Regions from separate parts of the Weizmannia sp. FSL K6-0777 genome, predicted to be linked through region 1. Evidence: predicted binding sites of a transcription regulator. Region 1 holds the regulator's gene; the other holds the start of a gene.
The links. Region 1 encodes NrdR, which represses ribonucleotide reductase genes. Its sites were predicted from a motif close to AACACNATATATNGTGTT; they were not measured.
Positions count from the first base shown of each region.

Region 1 (7,522 bases):
ACGCCCCTTTGTATTCCTCGATTAAATAAGCGACAAACCGTTCCATTGTCGAGACAACGCCGCGATGGATGACAACCGGGCGGTGCGGCTTACCGTCTTCCCCGACATACGTCAGGTCAAACCGTTCCGGGAGCAGGAAGTCAAGCTGCACGGTTGACAATGTTTCGTCTTTGCCAAGCGCCGTGCGGACCTGGACGTCGAGCTTCGGGCCGTAAAATGCGGCTTCGCCTTCCGCTTCGTAATAGTCAAAACCAAAATCATCCATCGTTTCTTTCAGCATCGCCTGTGCCTTGTTCCACATTTCATCATCATCATAATACTTGTCCGTATTTTCCGGGTCACGGTACGACAGGCGGAACGAGTAGTCGGTAATGTTGAAATCTTTATATACCTCAAGAATCAGTTCGACCACGCGCTTGAATTCTTCTTTAATCTGGTCCGGACGCACGAAAATATGGGCATCATTCAATGTCATGCCGCGCACCCGTTGCAGGCCGGAGAGCGCACCTGACATTTCATAACGGTGCATGAGCCCGAGTTCGGCAATCCGGATCGGCAATTCGCGGTAGCTGTGGATCGTATTTTTATACACCATCATATGGTGCGGGCAGTTCATCGGACGCAACACGAGTTCTTCATTGTCCATTTTCATGACCGGGAACATATCTTCCTGGTAATGGTCCCAGTGGCCGCTCGTTTTATACAGGTCCACGCTGCCAAGCACCGGCGTATAGACGTGGTCATAGCCGAGTTTGACTTCCTTGTCGACAATATACCGTTCAATGGTGCGGCGGATCGTTGCGCCTTTTGGCAGCCAGAGCGGCAGGCCTTGTCCGACTTTTTGCGAGTTCGTGAAAAGTTCGAGTTCTTTCCCGATTTTCCTGTGGTCGCGTTCTTTTGCTTCTTCCAGGAATTTCAAATGGGCTTCGAGATCTTCTTTCTTGAAGAAAGCCGTCCCGTATATGCGCTGCATCATTTTGTTGTTGCTGTCGCCGCGCCAGTATGCACCGGCAATGTTTAATAACTTGAATTCCTTAATTTTTCCGGTTGATGGCACATGGACGCCGCGGCACAGGTCAACAAATTCGCCCTGTTCATAAACCGTGACCGTTTCGTCCGGAATCGCATCAATCAGTTCAAGCTTGTATTCATCATGTGCAAATATTTTTCTGGCTTCGTCACGGGATACGACTTTGCGGACAATTTCAAGATTTTCCGCAACAATTTTTTTCATTTCCTTTTCAATTTTCGGCAAGTCTTCCGGCGTGAGCGACACTTCAAGATCCATGTCGTAGTAAAATCCGTTTTCAATTGCAGGGCCGACGCCAAACTTGACATTGCCATACAGGCGGCGGACAGCCTGTGCCATCAAGTGTGCCGTGCTGTGGCGCAAGATTCCGAGCGCATCTTCATGCTCAGGGGTGACGATTTCAATTGCGCCGTCTTCTTCAATCGGTGTGCGCAAATCGAGCAGTTTGCCGTTCAGTTTGCCGGCGAGCGCCTTTTTCCTGAGGCCCGGGCTGATCGATTGGGCAATCTCTTCCGTTGTTGTTCCAAATGGAAATTCCTTTAAAGCACCATCTGGAAAAGTGATTTTTACGATCTCTGCCATATGTCCCACTCCTTTAAAAATTAAGCTGTCACGCGGGCGGCCTGCACGAGGCTGCTTTTTGCAGGCATCCGTACGAGCACGTCCGCACGAAAACACAGCCAAAAAATAAAAAACCCGCCCCCGGCAAGGGACGAGTTTTGTACACGCGGTTCCACCCTCATTTCCGCACGTCTTTACGCGCGGCTTGAGTATGATAACGGAAATATCCGTCAGCCGCTACTGATTTTGTTCACGACTGAAGTTCGGAGGCGGTAAGCATCCTGTCCGTGCCGGAAAGCTTGCAGCCTGAGGCTTTCCTCTCTGAAAGGCGGTAACAGAATCCTGTTGTCCTCGTCATCACATTGACTTTTTCATTTCCAATTGATTATGTAAGTAATTATAGAAGTTTGCAATGAAAAAATCAAGGGATGGCGATTGATTTTGTTGCCGTGCTGCATTTGCCCCCGGTTCAAGCCCCCTTTTTATTCACTGGCGGCGAATTGATCGTGCATAAAATGCATCCGGCTTTTCACGGCCACCCGTTCTTCAAAAATATTGCATATCGTACGAATCAAAGCCTGGTCCGGCGTATCCGTATAAATTTCAATCCGGCTGGGCGCAATCGATAAAAGCGGTGCAATTGTGACTGAGTCAATATAGACAGGGTGGTTGGACAGAAGCCTGCGGTCAATCAATCCGTTCAGTTCTTCCCTCGTCATTTCCCGGAATTGGCCGTTGTAAAATTTCACCTGTTCCCCGAGGCAAAGCTTTATTTTTTCCCTTTTTGGTTCTTTTTGCTTTAAGTAATCCCTAAGGCTTTGCACAAAAATCTGGTATTCCTGTTCCATTTTGTATTCGTCAATCGCAATGCCGATGTATCGGTCAAGACAGTCAAAATAGCCTTTTAAGCGGAACGTCAGCACGGAAGCGAGCGGCAATGTGCACGATTCGCCAACCAGCGGTGCGACCGCTCCTTCAATAGCGGCGCGTTCGTCGATCTCACCCGCCAGATCCGTCAGCTCCGGCCGCTCTCCTTTCAGCATGCCGTCTACGATTTCGAGTATCCGGTTTTGCTCTTCTTCCGCCTGAAAAAAATAGGCTTGTTTCAGTTGGTTACAAATCCACTCGTTTCTTTTTTTCTTCATGATGAAATTTGCAACGGCTGCCTGCAGTTCCTGTTTATTGCCGGCCGCTTCCACAACATAATGTATTTTCCCATGCAGCACTGCTTCCCGGATTTTCACAGTGCGCCGTTTTTCCTTTGCAAAATATGCTTTTATCCATAATGCATCATCCTTGTCCCTGATCAGGAATTCCAATCCAAGCCCCCCCTGTACGGTAAAACATTCTCGTTTGCTTTACCTTATGTATATGAAGCGGCATCAGCAAATAGAAGACGGGAAAGCGTTACGAAATGAAAAAAGCGGGCCCCCTCATGCAAGGGTCAGGCCCGCTGGTTCGGCCCCTCCATCCGGACAGGGGCGCTTAAATATTTGATGCGCTCGAGAATGCGCGCTGCTTTCAATTCTTCCTTTTCCCCGCGCTGGGTATAAGTGAAATGGTACTCTAAATCCTCATAGCTGAAATTGGATGTAAAAAAAGTGGGAAGGTCTTCCTGCATCCTGTATTGGAGAATCGGGCCGAGCACTTCATCCCGCGTCCAGCTCGAGTTCGTTTCCGCACCGATATCATCCAACATCAATACGGGCACTTGCTTCACCGTATCCAGCTTTTCCCCGGTGGAGTGGTCGCCGATCGAGTCCTTCATTTCGCGGAAAAACTCAGGCACATACACGATTAAAGAAGAGACCTGTTTCCGGTCCGCCAGCTCGTTCGCAATTGCACCAAGCAAATACGATTTGCCGACGCCGAAATTGCCGTATAAATATAGTCCCTTCATTTTTTTGCCCGGCTCGTATTCACGGACAAAGCGATGCGCAAAATCGTATGCATCAAGACGCCCCATTTGTTCAAGGAAAAAATCACCAAAGGACGCCTCCAATATTTTTTTCGGCATGTGCATGCTTTGGATCAGCCTGCGCGTTTTATTGCGCTCATCCTCCAATATTTTCTTCTGGCACCTTTTATAGTGGATCTCAATATTGCCATGTTCAATAACGAGTTCCGGCACATACCCTTTCATCATATTCACGCATTCGCCAAGGCTTTTGCACCGGCTGCAATTTTTTTCCTGTGAAATGAATTCGTACAGTTTCATCCAGCTTTTTTCAATCATCGATTTTGTGACTTCACCGTGGTGTGCATCCAAAAAAGCGCGGATGTCGGGATGCGTGATGATTTCCTGCTTCATTTCTTCATAACGCTTGCGGAAACTAGGATTGGATGAAAGCCTTTTGAGTGTCTCATTTATGTTTTCCACCGCCTTCACCCTTTCTTGTATTGTTCACGTATTTTTTCAAGCCTTTTTCTTTTTTCTTCCATTGACTCGCCATCGGCTTGGACCGCGGTCGCAGTGGTTTTTTGGTCTTCTTTTTTAAACCAGTCCGGCAGCTTTTCAACCCGGACCGGCTTTCTCCGTCCGGTGCCGTTCTTCTCTTTATTGTTCAGCCATTGTTTGTACTGGCGGTCTTCTTTTTTGGCAAACGCCATCGCTTCCTTGGCGGTTTTCAGTTTTTTGCGCGCCCAGTGGGAAGCCACTTTTTCTAAATAATTTTTCGACAGCTTCATATCGGTTTTAAATAAAACATATTGGATTAGTACATTTACAACCCCAAGGGGAAGCTGCTGGGCAAACATGACTTCTTCAATGGCGGCAAGATCTGCTTTCGCCGGTTCGCTGCCGCCCGAAAAATCGATCAGCATTTGTCTCGGAGAAGTCGTTTCCAGGTAGCGGAGGAATTTCTCCTCATCGTTTTCCGGCTCTTTTTGTTCTTTCGCATCCGCTTCTGGCTGGAAGCGGTCAACAAGGCGTGGCAGTTCGTCATGATGTTCAATCTGGTACCAGCTGCGCGCGATTTTCCGCAAATCCTCCACCCGGATTTCCAAGTCTGCCGTCAATGCCTGGAGCAAAATTTTCTTTATGTCCAGCTCATTTAAACCGTATAAAAATGAAAGCTTCACAATCGCTTCTCTGACTTCCGGCGTAATGGCACGCAGCGGAATCAGTTCATCACGTAAGTTTGCATATAAAAGGTCAAAATTAAAATGGGTGTTTTCGATTTTTATGACCGGGGCGGCGGTTTTTTCGATATAGCGGCGGTTTTCTTCCAGCCGGCTGAGTTGCTGCGCTTCCGCCTCATTCAGCACTTCGGGGCCGATTTTTGCGGCATACACATCCTGGAATGAGCGGGTGATGTCCCGGTACTCACCCGGTTCTACGGCGCGGTCGGAGAAGAAGTGTTTCAACCGCTGGAAATGTGTTCTGCCGAGCTGCCGGTACAGGAAAACATTTAACAAACCGTCGTTGAAAAACTGTTCCGGGGACAGGGGCGGCTGCAGTTCGTATATAAACATGCGGATGTCGTCCGTTTGTTTCATATATGTTTTCAAAAGCCCAATGCCTTCAAGCTTCAGCCGGGCTTCGTAAATTTCAGACAAATTCATGGATAAAAAGCTCATCAGATGGTAATGGTTCCAGTCTTCGGACCAGAGCCGGCCGACTTCCACTTCATTCCATAATGTCATATACAGGCTGTAACATTGCGGCCCGATTAACGGCTGGTACAGGAGCGAAATGACCTTTTGATCGTAGTCCTGAAGCAGGCCGTTTGACGATGCACGATAACGGTCAGCTGGCTGTATTTCATTCCAAATCGGTTTCATAAAAGGCACTCCGTTTAAGCATTCTTGTTGAGCAATTCTTTCAGTTCATCGAGAAAAACATTCAAGTCTTTAAATTGGCGGTAAACGGAAGCAAAGCGGACATAGGCCACTTCATCCACTTTCGACAGCCTGTCCATCACCATTTCCCCGATCAGGGTGGAACTGACTTCTGTATATCCTTGCCTGCGGATTTCTTTTTCGATCTCCATGGAGATTTTTTCAAGCTGGTCCAGCGACACAGGCCGTTTTTCACACGCTTTAATCAGCCCGCGCAAAATTTTCTCACGGTTAAATTCTTCGCGGTTGCCGTCTTTTTTCACGACAATGAGCGGGGTTTCTTCCACTTTTTCAAACGTGGTGAAGCGGTACGAGCAGTCTTCGCATTCACGCCTTCTGCGGATGGAACGGCCTTCGTCCACCGGCCTTGAATCGATCACACGCGTATTGTTGCTATGGCAAGACGGACATTTCATATGAACCCCCCGTTCTGATACATTCTTACTACCATCATATATAAAAGAAGGCGAATAGACAACAGAAAGGTTTATCCTATTCCCGAAAGAAATTTATACATGCAGAACATATTGGATGTATCTTCTGTTTGTATATCCGGAAAAGTCCTCACTTTTCATCTATCCATCAATAGAATAGAAAGGTTTACACTTCTATTTCGTCAGCGTCCCGCACAAGTCATCCTCCGGCGCGGCTCTGAAAACTGGTAACGAAAACGGAGCAGGCTGGTGCTGCTCCGTTCGGCTTAGGCAATATTGATTTTCCCGGTTTCTTCCATTTTTTCCGCGACGAGCTGTGCCAGTTGTACGACGCGGCAAGAATAGCCCCATTCATTATCGTACCAGGCCAGCACCTTGACTTTGCTTCCATCCATGACCATCGTGGATAAGCCGTCGACAATGGCCGAGTACGGATTTGTCGTATAATCCGAAGAAACGAGCGGCACTTCTGTATAGTCCAAAATGCCTTGCAGCGAGCCTTTCGCCGCCGCCTTAAATGCATCATTCACTTCTTCCGCCGTCACTTCTTTTTTCAAATCGACGACAAGGTCCACTAGCGATACATCCGGGGTCGGAACACGCAGCGCCATGCCGTGTAGTTTCCCTTTCAGTTGCGGGAGAACAAGGCCTAACGCTTTTGCCGCCCCGGTTGTCGTCGGAATGATCGATTTGCCACAGGCCCGGGCACGCCTTAAATCTTTATGCGGATTGTCGATATTGTTCTGGTCATTCGTATAAGAATGGACTGTTGTCATCAGGCCGTTTACGATCCCGAATTGTTCATCAAGTACTTTCGCGACCGGTGCCAGGCAGTTTGTGGTGCAGGAAGCGTTCGAGATAATATGATGCCGCTCGATATCTAAAACGTTTTCATTTACCCCTAAAACAATCGTGACATCTTCATTCTTCCCGGGCGCTGTCAACAGTACTTTTTTCGCGCCTGCCTGAAGATGGAGCGCGGCTTTTTCCCTTGCATTGAATTTTCCGGTTGCTTCAATTACCACATCAATATCCATTTTTCCCCACGGCAGTTGGGCCGGATTGCGTTCCGCCAAAAGCCGGATGCGTTTGCCGTTCACAATGAGTGCTTCCTCTTCTTCCACTTCCACTTCTCCGGGAAATACGCCGTGGATGGAGTCATATTTAATCAAATGTGCCAGTGTTTCCGCCGGATAGCAGGCATTCACCGCCACAATATTTAAAGCGTTATCCATCATGGCTTTTCTGAAAACCATTCTGCCGATGCGGCCGAAACCATTAATCGCAATTTTTGTTTCCACAGTGCAGACAACTCCTTCGAATAATAAATGACATACTTTTAATCCATTATTCATCAATTAGTATATCATATTTTAAAAGTTATGTAGCGTTATTCCCCTATTTTTGCATAAAAAAAACCATGATGTACCCATCATGGAACGAGCTGCCAATCTGACACGATTTTTTCAAGCTGCTGTTTTGTTTCCTCCAGGCTGCCATTGTTGTCGAGCACCGCATCCGCCAGTGCCTTTTTTTCGCTCAGCGGCATTTGCGCCCGGATCCGCATCTGCGCTTCTTTTTCTGAAAGGCCGTTTCGGGTCATTAATCTCTTTAACTGCGTCTCTCCATCCACGTAAACGAGGATGGTGCGTTCAAC
Region 1 covers NZ_CP151971.1:2,213,473-2,220,994, forward strand. The annotation lists gene thrS (threonine--tRNA ligase) at 1-1,612, opposite strand, end outside; T-box leader at 1,736-1,958, opposite strand; gene NST70_RS10620 (putative sporulation protein YtxC) at 2,074-2,910, opposite strand; gene dnaI (primosomal protein DnaI) at 3,036-3,980, opposite strand; gene NST70_RS10630 (replication initiation and membrane attachment family protein) at 3,977-5,374, opposite strand; gene nrdR (transcriptional regulator NrdR) at 5,389-5,847, opposite strand; gene NST70_RS10640 (glyceraldehyde-3-phosphate dehydrogenase) at 6,132-7,166, opposite strand; gene coaE (dephospho-CoA kinase) at 7,298-7,522, opposite strand, start outside.

Region 2 (7,522 bases), 270 kb from region 1:
ATGCTTGCGGCCGGGCAGACGAAGAGGAAGAAAATATTGGTTTCAAAAGCTGTCCATCCGGAATACCGGGCCGTTTTACATACGTATGCCAGGGGACAGGGCATCACCGTGGAAGAAATACCGCTCGCAGACGGCTGTACCGACCTGGAAGCGGCCAAAAAACAAATAGACGGCGGGACAGCTGCCGTCATCGTCCAATACCCGAACTTTTTCGGTTCGCTTGAACGGTTAAAAGAAATCGGCGAACTGGCCCATGGCGAAAAAGCTTTGTTTGTTGTATCCGCCAATCTGCTTGCCTTAGGGGTGCTTGCGCCGCCGGGCGATTTCGGCGCCGATATCACAACCGGCGACTGCCAGGTCTTCGGCATTCCGGCTGCATTCGGCGGCCCGCATTGCGGCTACTTTGCGACAACGTCAAAACTGATGCGGAAAATACCGGGCCGGCTTGTTGGCGAAACAGTCGATGAGGACGGGAAAAGGGGGTATGTGCTGACGCTCCAGGCGCGCGAACAGCATATCCGCCGCGACAAAGCAACGTCCAATATTTGCTCAAACCAGGCGCTCAATGCCCTTGCCGCATCGGTGGCCATGAGCGCCCTCGGCAAAAAGGGCGTAAAAGAAATGGCACTGGCCAATATTGCAAAAGCACAGTACGCGAAAAGGAAATTGGCGGAAAAAGGGTTTGAAATCCCGTTTTCGTCTCCTTTTTTCAATGAGTTTCCCGTGAAATTGCCAAAAAGCGTTCAAGAAGTAAATGAACATTTATTACAGAAAAAAATCATCGGCGGCTATGATGCGGGCAAGGATTACCCGGAATTTGCCGGTTGCATGCTTATTGCCGTGACGGAATTGCGGTCAAAAGAAGAGATTGACCAATTGGCTGAAGAAATGGGGGTCGTGTGCTATGGAAAATGAAGAAATGTCGCTGATTTTTGAACGGTCCAAACCAGGCCGGATCGCGTATAGCCTGCCGGAAATGGACGTGCCGGAAGTGGATGCTGCTGGCCTTTTTCCGCCTGAATACATTCGCAAACAGGATGCGGAACTGCCGGAAGTGTCGGAACTGGATTTAATGCGGCACTACACAAAGCTGTCAGAAAACAACCACGGCGTCGATTCCGGTTTTTACCCGCTCGGATCCTGCACGATGAAATACAATCCGAAAATCAATGAAACGGTTGCGCGCTTTCCGGGATTTGCCCATATCCATCCGCTTCAGGATGAAAGCACCGTCCAGGGGGCGCTCGGGCTGATGTATGACCTGCAGGAACATTTAAAAGAGATTACCGGCATGGATGAAGTGACCTTGCAGCCTGCTGCCGGCGCCCACGGGGAATGGACCGGGCTGATGCTGATCCGCGCTTTCCATGAAGCAAACGGGGATACAAAGCGGACAAAAGTGATCATTCCCGACTCCGCCCACGGCACCAACCCGGCTTCCGCGACCGTTGCCGGCTTCGAAACGGTCACTGTGAAGTCGAATGAAGAAGGGCTTGTGGATCTCGACGACTTAAGAAAAATTGCCGGGGAAGATACCGCAGCGCTCATGCTTACCAATCCGAATACGCTCGGGCTGTTTGAAGCGCATATTCTTGAAATTGCAGAAATTATCCATGAGGCGGGCGGCAAACTGTATTATGACGGCGCCAACCTGAATGCCGTGCTTGCGAAGGCGCGCCCGGGCGATATGGGATTCGATGTTGTCCACCTGAATCTTCATAAAACATTTACAGGCCCGCACGGCGGCGGCGGCCCGGGTTCGGGTCCGGTCGGCGTCAAAAAAGAGCTGGTCCCGTTTTTGCCGGTGCCGGTTGTTGCGAAAAAAGGCGGCCGCTATTATCTGGATGAAGACCGGCCGCAATCAATCGGCAGGGTGAAGCCGTTTTACGGCAATTTCGGCATCAATGTCCGGGCCTATACGTATATCCGTTCAATGGGGCCGGACGGCTTGCGGGAAGTGACCGAGAATGCGGTGATCAATGCCAATTATATGATGCGGAAGCTGGCGCCGTACTACGACCTACCATATGACCGCCATTGTAAGCATGAATTTGTGTTAAGCGGCAGGCGCCAGAAAAAACTCGGGGTGCGGACGTTTGATATCGCCAAGCGGCTGCTTGATTTTGGCTTCCATCCGCCAACCGTGTATTTTCCGCTCAACGTGGAAGAGTGCATGATGATTGAGCCGACGGAAACCGAGTCGAAGGAAACGCTGGATGCCTTTATTGATGCGATGATCCAAATCGCAAAAGAAGCGGAGGAAAATCCGGAAATCGTCCAGGAAGCCCCGCATACAACCATTGTCAAACGCCTGGATGAAACGCGGGCGGCGCGAAAACCGGTTTTGCGTTATGTGAAAAAATAAAAGGAAAAATGCCGCGGCAAAGCCGCGGCATTTTTTTATTTCCCTGATTTGATTTTGCCTGTCCAGTTTTTAAAGCCGCCTTTCAACTGGTAAAGGTCGCGGCAGCCGTTTTTATAAAGCATTTCAGCGGCGCGCCCGGTGCGCGTCCCGTTCTGGCAATATAAATAAACCGGTTTATCGGTCCGGATCTCTTTTAATCTCATTTTCAGCTGAGACAGCGGAATATTGCGGGCGCCTAAAATATGTCCGTTTGCAAATTCATTCGGTTCGCGCACATCAATGAGCTGCGCTTTGCGGTAACCCGCCTTGAATTCTTCTTCCGTCAAGCTTTTCAGGATTTTTTTCTGCCGGTAGTATCTGGCGAGTGTATACGCCGCTACCGCAACAATAACAATGATGACTGTGTACCACGATTGTGACATCTGCATGCCCCCTTTCTTACCTGATGCGCTATCTACTATTATATTCGTGTTGCGCTTCTGAATCAAAATCTTTTTTTCAGAAAGCCATGTCACCGCTATTTTTTCAGTTTTTCCGCCTGAAAAGCCTGTAGCCCTTGAGTTTTTAATGTTAGCGGAAAAACCGGCACAAACGTGAGCGGGGCTTTGCCGTTTTTCGTCGTTTTTTGGTAAACTGGTAAAGTGATATTTTTAAGAAGAGGGGTTCATATGGGAAAAGAAACCTGGTTGTTTGTAGATTCAGGCCACTGTCCGCCGTTTTTTAACATGGCGCTGGATGAGGCCCTGCTCGACTGGCACAGCAAAGGGGAGATCCCGCCCGCCATCCGCTTTTACGGCTGGGATCCGGCCACCCTTTCAATCGGGTATTTCCAGCGGGCAAAACAGGAAATCGATCTCGAAGCGGTAAAACGATACGGGCTCGGCTTTGTCCGGCGTCCGACAGGGGGAAGGGCTGTTTTGCACGAGCACGAGCTGACCTACAGCGTGATCGTATCGGAAGCGCATCCGGATATGCCGAAAACGGTCACGGAAGCCTACCGTGTGATTTCGGAAGGGCTTGTCAGGGGATTTCGTGCGCTCGGCCTTGAGGCGTATTTTGCGGTGCCGCGGACGGAAGCAGAACGGGAGGCGCTAAGATCCCCGCATTCTTCGGTTTGTTTTGATACGCCGAGCTGGTACGAACTGGTCGTGGAAGGGAGAAAAGTCGCCGGCAGCGCGCAGACGCGGCAGAAAGGCGTCATTTTGCAGCACGGCTCGATTTTGCTCGATATGGATGAGGAGAAGCTGTTCAGCCTGTTTAAATATCCGAGTGACAGGGTGAGGGAAAGAATGCAGCGGAGTTTTAAGCAGAAGGCGGTTGCAATCAATGAACTACGCACCGTTCCCGTCACATACGGGGAAGCAAAAGAGGCTTTCCATAAGGGGTTTGAAGAAGGGCTCGGCATCCGGCTGGAACCGTACACCTTGACGCCGGCGCAACAGGCGTATGTGGAAGAACTGGCAGACAGGCGGTACAGGTCGGATGAATGGAATTTTAAGAGATAAATGAACATTTGTTTTTTTAGCGGCCAGAGGCATGCTTTTTCGCTATTTCCTTTTGTGCCGCGCTTTTTATGGCTGCTTTTTTGATGCAAGCGGCAAATTTTTTCGTTATGCCCGGATTTGCCTGCTTTTTCGGGGGATTTCTCGCATTTTCAGCATGTCTTATTCTTTTTTTTATTTGACAAAAAGAAAGAGGTTTGACCTAACTACAATATATGGTATATAAAAACAAAATGTCAATACAATATCTAGTGTTTTTGCTTGCGATTTTTGCCTGCGGTGTGCTATTTTAAAGGAGGCAGAACCACCAGAGAATTTGCATGGAGAAATAGAGAAGGAGTTGTCGTTATGTCTGTTGCTTCGACAGAAAAATTATGGGATGTGGAGAAGCTGAACGAAGATATCCGCTTATTTCCGCAGGTCCATCCGATTACACCGGATATGAACATCACGTACAAAGGCGTTTCAAGGCTTGTCATGATTGACAGATACGCGTTTAAAGACACGGAAAAAGTCACATTGGGCAAGGGCGATTTTGTTGTCCTCACGATTAAAGAAGACCCGAAATTTCCGGCCAGGGGGCTCGGCGTCATCAAAGAAATCGACTGGGAAAAAAATGAAGCGGAAGTCTTAATTGAAGAAGATTACCGCCAGGCCCTGGAACACCCGGATGAAAGAGAAACAGGGGTCATCAAAAGGCCGCTTGATATCATTGAGAAGCCGCTTGAAGTCTACTACGAACAAATCGCAAAACGGAATGCAACCGGCTTAGCGGCAGTGGAAAAAACAGAAGAGAAACGGAAAGAATGGTTTGGGAAGTTTTACAATGAACTGAAAAACTTAAACTTCATCCCGGCAGGCCGCGTCCTCTACGGCGCAGGGTCGGAAACGGAAGTTACTTATTTTAATTGTTATGTGATGCCGTTTGTACCGGATTCGCGGGAAGGCATTTCCGAACACCGCAAACAAGTGATGGAAATTATGAGCCGCGGCGGCGGGGTTGGGACAAACGGTTCGACGCTGCGCCCGCGCAATACGCTGGCAAGGGGCGTCAACGGCAAATCAAGCGGCTCTGTCTCATGGCTCGATGACATCGCCAAACTCACGCACCTGGTCGAACAGGGCGGCAGTCGCAGGGGAGCGCAAATGATCATGCTGGCTGTCTGGCATCCGGACATTGTCGAATTTATCATTTCGAAAATGCAGAATCCGCGGATTTTGCGTTTCCTGATCGAAAATACGAACGATGAGTGGATCCGCAAGCTAGCCCACGACAAATTGAAATTCACGCCGCTTTCCGAAATGGAAAGGCAAATGTACCATGGGATTGTGAACTACAAACATATTCCGGGACAGGGCGGCTTTACGGACGAAGTCATGAAAGAGGCGGAAGAAAAACTGGCAACAGGCGGGCATTACACCGTCCATAATCCGGAATTTTTAACCGGCGCCAATATTTCCGTCTGCCTCACAAAAGAATTTATGGAAGCAGTTGAACAAGACGCGGAATTCGAACTGAAATTTCCGGATGTGGAAAATTACAGCGAAGAAGAAATGCGCATATATAATGAAGAATGGCATAAAATCGGCGATGTGCGCGAATGGGAAAAACTCGGCCGCAAAGTGCGCGTCTACCGCAAAATCAAAGCAAAAGAACTTTGGAATTTGATTAACATCTGCGCGACTTACTCGGCGGAACCGGGCGTCTTCTTTATCGACAACGCCAACGACATGACAAACGCAAAAGCATACGGCCAGAAAGTCGTCGCAACGAATCCTTGCGGAGAGCAACCGCTCGCGCCCTATTCCGTCTGCAACCTCGCAGCGGTCAATCTTGCAAAAATGGTCGACAAAGAAACGAAAGAAGTGCGCTGGGACCAATTGAAACAAACCGTCCATACCGGCGTCCGCATGCAGGACAATGTCATTGACGCGACCCCGTACTTCCTGAAAGAAAACAAAAAACAGGCGCTCGGGGAACGGCGTGTCGGCCTTGGCGTTATGGGCTTAGCCGACCTTCTCATTTATATGGAAAAAGAATACGGATCCGAAGAAGGCAATAAACTTGTCGACAAAGTGTTTGAAACGATCGCGACCGAAGCATACCGCGCATCCATTGAGATCGCAAAAGAAAAGGGGAGTTTCCCGTTTTTAACGGGTGAAAGCGAAGAAGAGACAAACCGCCTGCGCCATGCATTCACGGAAACCGGCTATATGAAAAACATGCCGGAAGACATCCGCAAGGCGATTTTAAAACACGGCATCCGGAACTCCCATCTGCTAACCGTTGCACCAACCGGATCGACCGGCACCATGGTTGGCGTTTCCACTGGGCTGGAACCGTATTTTTCCTTTTCCTATTTCCGCAGCGGGCGCCTCGGCAAATTTATCGAGGTCAATGCGGATATCGTCCAGGAGTATCTGGATAAGCACCCGGAAACGGACAAAGACCATCTGCCAAACTGGTTTGTAACCGCGATGGATCTTGCACCGGAAGCCCATGCCGATGTCCAATGCGTTATCCAGCGCTGGGTGGACAGCTCGATTTCGAAAACGGTCAACGCCCCGCGCGGCTACACGGTTGAACAGGTGGAAAAAGTGTACGAACGCCTGTATAAGGGCGGCGCGAAAGGCGGAACCGTTTATGTGGACGGGAGCCGGGATTCGCAAGTCCTGACATTGAAAGCAGAAGAACCACAGGAAGAAAAACAGGAAAAAGCGGAAGTGAAACACGCGAAACAGCATGTCGTCCTGGTTGATACCATCCCGGATATCCGGTCAACAAACGTCACATACGGCAACGAAATCGGCGATACCTGCCCGATCTGTCGGAAAGGGAAAGTTAAAGAGATCGGCGGCTGCAATACATGCGATAACTGCGGCGCACAATTAAAATGCGGCTTGTAAACGGAATAATGGAGAAAAAAACGGAGCAAAGTGATGCTCCGTTTTTTTTTTCGCTTATAAAACACCGGTTAAAAGAATCATCAGAAAAATGGTTAAAAAATTTTAATTCGAATATTGACAGCAAAAATGTCCGATGCTACTATTTATATATCAAAAACAATATATAACGTGTTAAAAACGTTATATAAATTAAAATGATAAAAAGGAGGGCGGTTGATGGACGAAACCGTTTATGATGTGACAATTATCGGCGGCGGGCCTGTTGGTTTATTTGCGGCTTTTTACGGCGGCTTGCGGCAAATGAGAGTTAAAATCATTGAAAGCATGCCGCAACTTGGCGGGCAGCTTGCCGCGCTTTACCCCGAAAAATACATTTATGATGTAGCCGGCATGCCAAAAGTGAAAGCGCAATCATTGGCCGACCGGTTAATCGAACAAGCCATGCAATTTCATCCAACGATTGTGCTGAACGAAACGGTGCAGGATGTGAAGAAAACCGGCCGCGGCACCTTTCGCATCGAAACAGGATCAGGCCTCCATTTTTCAAAAACGGTCTTGATCACAGCCGGTATCGGGGCATGCCAGCCGCGCCGGATTGAACACGAACAGGCATTGCAATACGAAAACAAAAACCTCCATTATTTTGTGAATGATATGCGCAAATTCAAAGGGAAAGAGGTTTGCATTCTTGGAGGGGGAGACTCGGCTGTAGACTGGGCGCTGATGCTGGAGCCGGTCGCAAAAAGCG
Region 2 covers NZ_CP151971.1:1,942,647-1,950,168, reverse strand. The annotation lists gene gcvPA (aminomethyl-transferring glycine dehydrogenase subunit GcvPA) at 1-915, shown strand, start outside; gene gcvPB (aminomethyl-transferring glycine dehydrogenase subunit GcvPB) at 905-2,365, shown strand; gene NST70_RS09225 (rhodanese-like domain-containing protein) at 2,401-2,787, opposite strand; gene NST70_RS09220 (biotin/lipoate A/B protein ligase family protein) at 3,034-3,870, shown strand; gene NST70_RS09215 (vitamin B12-dependent ribonucleotide reductase) at 4,216-6,774, shown strand; gene NST70_RS09210 (NAD(P)/FAD-dependent oxidoreductase) at 6,991-7,522, shown strand, end outside.
Region 2: NST70_RS09215 (vitamin B12-dependent ribonucleotide reductase) is a predicted target of NrdR. The motif match lies at 4,106-4,123, and genes of this name have one in related genera.